DNA from 2 places in the Sinobaca sp. TMA16-18 genome. Region 1 is predicted to be linked to the other one. Evidence: predicted binding sites of a transcription regulator. Region 1 holds the regulator's gene; the other holds the start of a gene.
The links. The regulator LexA, encoded in region 1, represses DNA repair genes until DNA is damaged. The targets are predictions, from matches to a motif close to CGAACATATGTTCG.

Region 1 (3,754 bases):
TTCCATGATATCCCCATCGCCGCATAGAACATATGTATAATGATCTACGAGCGGGAAGCTGCTTTTGTTGTAAGTAGCTGCCATATGGCGCTCTGCCATAGCCATGCCTGTTGCCATCGCAAGCCCCTGGCCAAGCGGACCGGTGGTGGCTTCAACGCCTGGTGTATGGCCGTATTCCGGGTGTCCCGGAGTTTTGCTTCCCCACTGTCTGAAGTTCTGAAGCTCTTCCAGAGAAAGGTCATAGCCGGTAAGATGAAGCAGGCTGTATAAAAGCATAGAGCCGTGTCCCGCGGATAGAACAAAACGGTCGCGGTTAAACCATTCCGGGTTGCCAGGATTATGATTCATGCACTCTGTCCACAAAGTAAAGGCCATTGGTGCCGCTCCCATAGGTAATCCCGGGTGACCGGAATTAGCCCGTTCAATGCTATCGATCGATAACGTACGAATCGTATTAATAGCTAAATTTTCTAATTGCGTCGCTGTAGTCTGCGCTGCCATAATCGTATTCTCCCCTTGTCTCTGTTTAGTAATTAACGTCCATCCATGAATAAATAATAAACGCTTTCTTTTTATTATACAAGAATCGCGGCGAAATACGTGGAATTTTTCTAAATCGTGCCGGCTTTCTTTTGACAGGCCGGATCTACCATCTCCGCTGTTTCTAATTCCTTTTGTTTAACGGAGTTGTAACCACGTTAAAAAGACCATCCTCTATTGTTTTAACGAAAATGGTCTTCCGGATTCCGCTCTTCGGGCAGCGGCTCATATACGAATATAATATCATTACGCCAGATGAAGAATATATTTGTGTGCCACGCTATCTGGAGCGGTACACTTTACGTTCTTTCTTTGATCGGTCCAGCTTATCGGGGGTAACGTCAGCGCCTTCAGGATCCACTACTTTAACCGAATGAAGCTGGTCTTTAAATGACGAACGGAAACTCTGCAGGTATTCTTCTCTCAGTTCGTGCTGTTCTATGCTCTCAGACTCCGTCAGGCCGGTTGTCTTCGCGCGCTGGGACAGCTCATTAATGCGTGCAATTTTGTCTTGGGATAACATGATATTCCCCCCTTTTATGTTCGTTTCCATGAATATCCTTCTATATTAATGGTACTTATATACCCGCTTTTATGCAAACGGAACCATCTTTGTTCTGGAGGGATAGGAAGGTATAGGGCCTCATCAAAGGCGCTCAGCCTTCACTACGACTGTTCATCTTCTTTTTTCATATGCTCCCGGTAGCGCCGGTGCACCGTGGCTTTAGATACATCGTATCCGAGTCCGCGCAGGGTCGCGGCAATATCATAAAAGGGAAGGTCCCGCTGACGGAGCCTGATGATCTCTTCTATCGGCACTTCTTTTTTTACACGCTCTCCCTGGCCCCGGTTTTTTAAATTCTTATCGGGGCGGTAGCCATTTTCTACTGCCCGCTTCATTCCGCGCTTGATCTTAAAATTATGCAGCCTGCGCTGATGCTCCTCCACGATGGAGAGTATATCAATCAGCATACTGTCTGACTCAGATAATTCAAGCACGCCGTTTTCCCGGACTGAATAAATTGTTACTCCACTTTTGTGGAGGGCGTGAAGGACCGCTACTTTTGCATGGCCTCTTCCAAGTCTCGTATCATCCTGCACGCACAAAATAGAAGCCTTTCCTGACGAAAAGTCTTCAAGCATCTCCAGCAGCCCTTCTCTTTCCATAGAATAGCCGCTCTGTTCTTCTTTGATTGTTTTATAAATAGGCAGATTGTTTCTCTTGGCAAGAGATGTCAATTCCTCCACCTGCCGCTCCAGAGAAGTCTGCTGTTCTTTCTTTTCGGTACTCACCCTGCAGTAGATAATGCACTTCTCCATCGTCCCACTTCACCTTCTGATTACTTTCATTAGTCCAGGGTATAATTCACCCATTGATAGGCGGTTAATTCCTGTTCGATCTGAAGCTCTTCTGCTTCCTCCGTTATATCGTCTTCATAAACAAAACCTGCTTCTGCATCTGGTGCATTAATCTGGACGGCTATAATTAGAAATAAAATTGATGCTGCAAATAGTAATAATATCATCCATTCCTGCATCGTTACATTCGTTATTTTTGAAATCATTGTAATTCCCCCGTTTTTAAGAATGTGCGTTCCCTTTTTTAAAAGTATAATAAGAACTTCTGTTCCCGTCAAGTAAAATTAGAACGGATGTTTGCATGTTCGTATTATTCATGATACAATTTTTTAAAATAACATTACACGCACAGGAGGTGCCGGGACTTTGACTAAATTATCAAAACGACAAGAACAAATACTTGACTATATAAAAGGGGAAGTACGTCTAAAAGGCTATCCCCCGTCTGTCCGGGAAATCGGAGAAGCTGTGGGACTCGCTTCCAGTTCTACCGTGCACGGACATTTATCCAGGCTTGAAAGCAAAGGTTTTATTCGACGCGATCCTACTAAACCAAGAGCAATAGAGGTGCTGTCTTTTGAAGATGCACCGCCTGAAATATCCGAAAGCTCTGCTGTGTACGTTCCGATGCTCGGTAAAGTTACAGCCGGTGAACCCATTACAGCTATCGAAAACATAGAGGAATACATTCCTCTTCCGGAACGTATGGTGGCAAATGAACATGAGAATGTTTTTGTCCTTACTATTCAGGGGGAAAGTATGATTGAAGCCGGTATTTACGATAAAGACCTGGTTATTGTCAGACAGCAGCAGACAGCAAACAACGGAGACATTATTGTAGCAATGACCGAAGAGCTCGAAGCGACCGTAAAGCGTTTTTACAGGGAGAGCGGTTATATCCGCCTGCAGCCTGAAAATGCAGCCATGGACCCTATTATTCTTGATGACTGTACTGTTCTTGGTAAAGTCATCGGCGTTTTCCGCACCATTCATTAACGAATAGAAAACGGCTTTCTTCATTATTGAAGAAAGCCGTTTTTTCATTGAGAGGTTTTGAAAAAACCTGTTGTGGTATACAAATATATAATTAAATACAGCTATGATCATGGAAAGGAGATAAGCCATTGCTCTATATTAAATGCCATTCATGCGGCAAAGAAACAAAAGCAGAGGTGCAGATGCCGGCTTCTGATCTAAGCGATGCTGCTATTGATCAGGAATACCAGAATTGCCCTCAGTGCGGCAGTCCTATTAAGCTGCTTGCCGATGATATATACGAAAAATAGAATGCCCACTGGGTATTCTATTTTTATTTGCTTCTTTTTTTCTATTGTTCACCAGTTAGTCATTTTTTTCGCTGTTTTGTCACTTTTTAGACATTGATTTCACGTCTCTAATGCGGTTTAATAGGAATAAGGCAAACAACGCTCACTATTTCACAAGAGCGGAATCTATACTAATCAGGAGATGTTGAAATGGCTGCATCTAATATAATGGAACGTGTATTTAACAGTACATTATTTATCGGCGTAATTTCCGCTGTGCTTGCTAACTTAATTTTGATCGATATTCTCCATTTTCAGGAGACTCTCGCTCTTACTATACTGGTTCTGGTGTTCATTTTTCTTCTTGTATTTACCGCAGTAAAATCTATCTTTTTTCTATTTCTTGATGTCGTAAGGCATTAAAAAAGCGTCCCCTGCAGGGAACGCTTTTTTTTATTCTTCTGGTTCTGGTTCTTTTACCGGCTTGGTGTCTTCTCTTAAGTTAAACCCGGTTAATTCTTCATAAGAAGTGGTGCGATAGGTTTCATAATGCTTTTCTACTTCTTTATCAACATCTTTTTGAGAAAGTA
Region 2 (3,754 bases), on a different contig from region 1:
GATGATATCCTCGAGCAGTTTATTCTGCATCATGTTGTCAGGAAGCGCGGGAAAGCGCCTGTATTCATCAGTATACTCCGGGTTAAAGCTGCCCTGAAAGTATTCGTAGTAGGCTTTGTCTTCTATGACCGTTTTTGGAAGCCACTCTATCCGGTGCGATCCCGGCATAATGACGGCGCGGGCATACCGGCGGAAACGGTTTAACTGCGGAGCGTATTCATCCTGTGGCAGTCCGTCAAAAACGGAAGTGATAGCTTCCAGGTCCTGTGTATAATTTTTTTTTGCTTTTAATTCATCTAATGTATAGTATTCAAAGCCATTTTCTTTTAAGCGGCTCATAATATTCCATCCTCCATACCTTGGTTTAACGATATAATCACGGTTTTTAGTCTATCACGTTTCGCCTTTTTCGATAAGCTGGAAGCTTCATTTTCAGAAAGAAACCATAAAAACGCCTCAGCCTGGAGCAGTGCATGCAGATTGGTGTACTTCTAAAAAACAGAAGCGTACAATACAACCTGTGCATAAGCAGGATTGGTTATTTTTGACCTGCGTGGATTTTTAAATAGAAAGGATCGTGGCACTTCATATGAGCAGTCAACTGACAGAATCAAAATCAATAAACGCTCTATTCCAGCCCTGGAGCATAAAAGATCTTCACATGAAAAACCGGACCGTAATGGCTCCGATGACGAGAAACTTTTCCCCGGGAGGCGTTCCTGATGAAAATGTTGTATCCTATTACCGCCGCCGTGCGGAGAGCGAGGTAGGACTGATCGTAACAGAGGGAACCGGAATCAGCCACCCAGCCAGCCTGGATAATGAAAATATTCCCCGTTTTTACGGAGAAGATGCACTGAACGGATGGAAAAAGGTTGTAGAAGCCGTACATGAAGCAGGCGGCAGAATTGTGCCGCAGCTATGGCATGTAGGAATGACGAGACCGCTGGATGACAGCAGTAAATCTGTACCTCCGGTAGGACCTTCCGGCTTAAACCTTCACGGAGAAAAGGTCGTGGACCCGCTTTCTGAAGATGAAATGGAACTAATTATTCAGGCTTATGCAGAAGCAGCTAAGGCGGCTAAAGATATCGGATTTGATGGTATTGAAATCCACGGAGCCCATGGTTACCTGATTGACCAGTTTTTCTGGGACGTAACGAATAAAAGAACGGATGAGTACGGAGGCAATACTGTAGAACGCACCCGTTTTGCTGCAGACGTAATCAAAGCCTGCCGTAAAGCAGTAGGAGAAGACTTTCCTATTATCTTTCGTTTTTCCCAGTGGAAAATGACGGATTTTGAAGCGAAGCTGGCACAGACGCCGGACGAGCTTCGTGAATTTCTGGCGCCGCTCACCGAAGCAGGCGTGGATGTGTACCATTGCTCCACAAGAAGATTCTGGGAGCCGGAATTTGAAGGTTCTTCTTTAAATCTTGCCGGCTGGACGAAAGAATTGACAGGCCTTCCGGTTATTACAGTCGGATCCATTGGCTTGAATGATGCCTTTACAGAAAGAACACAGGCGGAAATGACAAGTATTGATCAGCTTGTGGAACGGCTTGAAGAAAACGAGTTTGATCTTGTAGCTATTGGACGGCCGCTTTTATCAGATCCGGCCTGGGTCCAAAAAGTGAAAGAAAACAACGCAGATGCGATTGTTCCGTTTTCCAAAAACGCGCTTAAAGAACTGTATTAATAAAATAAACAAAAAGCCCGCTGTATCCGTAATGGAGACAGCGGGCTTTCCTTATGAAAAGTGGATATCTTTACAAACCTGCTTTGCAGTCCGTGTCTGTGCGTCGTATAATGTAAAGAACATTTGTTCCGCATCCAGCAAGGATATTTTAACATAAAGGGGTAGACATACTCATGCCAGTAATATTAGCAGAAAAACCGAGTCAGGCCAAAGCCTATGCTGAAGCATTTCCGAAAGGCGGCAAAGGGGAAGGGTATATAAATATAGGGGCATGTGAGCAGTTTCCTGAAGGAGCTGTGCTTACATGGGGCGTAGGCCACCTCGTCGAACTCAAATCCCCGGCGGAGTATGAGCAGGCCTGGAAACGCTGGAGTCTCGTACAGCTTCCGATGATTCCAGAACGGTTTGAATGGAAGACTGCTGCCAAAACGAGAAAACAGTTTCACATTGTGCGTAAGTTTCTGCAGGCGGCGGATGAAATTATTATTGCCACCGACTGCGACCGCGAAGGAGAAAATATCGCCCGCAGCATTATTGAAAAAGCAGGCGCTTCCCATAAGCCGTCCAAACGCCTGTGGATTAACAGCCTGGAAAAGAATGAAGTCATTAAAGGATTCCAGCAGCTCCGTGCCGGGGATGCGTATATGGCTCTTTATCAGGAAGCTCAGGCGCGGCAGGTATCGGATTGGATGGTTGGGATGAACGCAAGCCGCCTTTATACGCTGCTGCTTCAAAGGAAGGGCATTAAATCCGTATTCAGTGTCGGCCGTGTCCAAACGCCAACGCTGAAATTGATTTATGACAGGCATATGGAAATCCAACGGTTTAAGCCGGAGCCTTATTTTGACGTAGAAGGAACGTTTAAAGCACCAACCGGAACGTATAAAGGCAAAGCGAAAATCCGTCACAAAAAGGCAGCAGATGCAGAAGCTCTGCTTAAAAAGCACGATATTGGAAAAAAGGAGATGGGCGAAGTCTCAGAAGTGAAGGTAAGCCGTAAAAAAATCAAGCCGCCGCTGCTTCATTCCTTATCAAGCCTGCAGACGACGATGAATAAAAAATATAAGCTCAGCCCATCCCGTACGCTTGAAATTGCCCAGTCTCTCTACGATCAGCCGTTAAAGCTGATCACTTACCCGCGGACGGATTCCCATCATATTACGAACAATGAGTTCGCCTACATTAAAAGCAATTTATCCAAATACCAGGCGACAGCCGGAAAAGTATTTGAACCGGCGACCGACTATCCGGGCCGGCGGTTTGTAGACGGCAGTAAAGTAAAAGAGCACTATGCGATTATCCCAACTAAAAAAATACCGACTGAAGCGGCTCTTCAAAAGCTGACGGCAGACCAGCGGAAAGTCTATATGGAAATTGTCCAGAGCGCGATTGCTATGTTTCATCATGACTATGAATATGATGAAACGACCGTGACGACGAATGTAAAAGACCTGCTGTTTTTCAGCAAAGGCAAGGTAGAGCGGGTCAAAGGGTGGAAGGAATGCTTTTCGGCAAAAACGGCTTCTGCTAAAAAAGATCCAAACGCTCCACCCGTTCTTCCTCCTTTGGAAAAAGGTATGGGAGTGGATGCAGCCATCTCCATTGAAGAAGGAACGACTAAGCCGCCTTCGCCCTACACAGAAGGCCAGCTGATCAATATGATGAAGACGTGCGGAAAATGGATTGAAGAAGATGAAGAAGCAAAAACGGCGCTCCAGGAAGTAGAAGGACTCGGCACAGAAGCGACCCGCAGCGGTATTATTAAAACATTGATCCGCCAGGAATATATCAGCGTGCAGAAAAATATCGTGCACGTAACCCGTAAAGGTGAACTGTTGTGTGAAGCCGTAGAAGGAACACTTCTTTCCAAGCCGGAGATGACCGCTAAATGGGAATTGTTTTTGAGAAAAATCGGAGAAGGCGAGGCGCAGAAAGAGGCGTTTATCGAACAAACGTCGGCATTTACAAGAGACCTGGTGGAAAAAGTACCGCAGGCAGTAGATGCTCTTACCGTGTCGGAAGCTGACAAAGAAGAGGGCAAAGGAAAAAAAGCAG

Region 2: AC5W14_RS05560 (type IA DNA topoisomerase) is a predicted target of LexA. The motif match lies at 1,816-1,829, and genes of this name have one in related genera.

What each region holds. Positions count from the first base shown of each region.
Region 1 covers NZ_JCAKFM010000001.1:106,598-110,351, forward strand. The annotation lists gene tkt (transketolase) at 1-501, opposite strand, end outside; gene AC5W14_RS00590 (DUF896 domain-containing protein) at 821-1,063, opposite strand; gene AC5W14_RS00595 (YneB family resolvase-like protein) at 1,207-1,860, opposite strand; gene AC5W14_RS00600 (hypothetical protein) at 1,890-2,105, opposite strand; gene lexA (transcriptional repressor LexA) at 2,266-2,895, shown strand; gene AC5W14_RS00610 (hypothetical protein) at 3,024-3,185, shown strand; gene AC5W14_RS00615 (hypothetical protein) at 3,375-3,587, shown strand; gene AC5W14_RS00620 (hypothetical protein) at 3,618-3,754, opposite strand, start outside.
Region 2 covers NZ_JCAKFM010000002.1:372,112-375,865, forward strand. The annotation lists gene AC5W14_RS05550 (2OG-Fe dioxygenase family protein) at 1-339, opposite strand, end outside; gene AC5W14_RS05555 (NADH:flavin oxidoreductase) at 590-1,699, shown strand; gene AC5W14_RS05560 (type IA DNA topoisomerase) at 1,873-3,754, shown strand, end outside.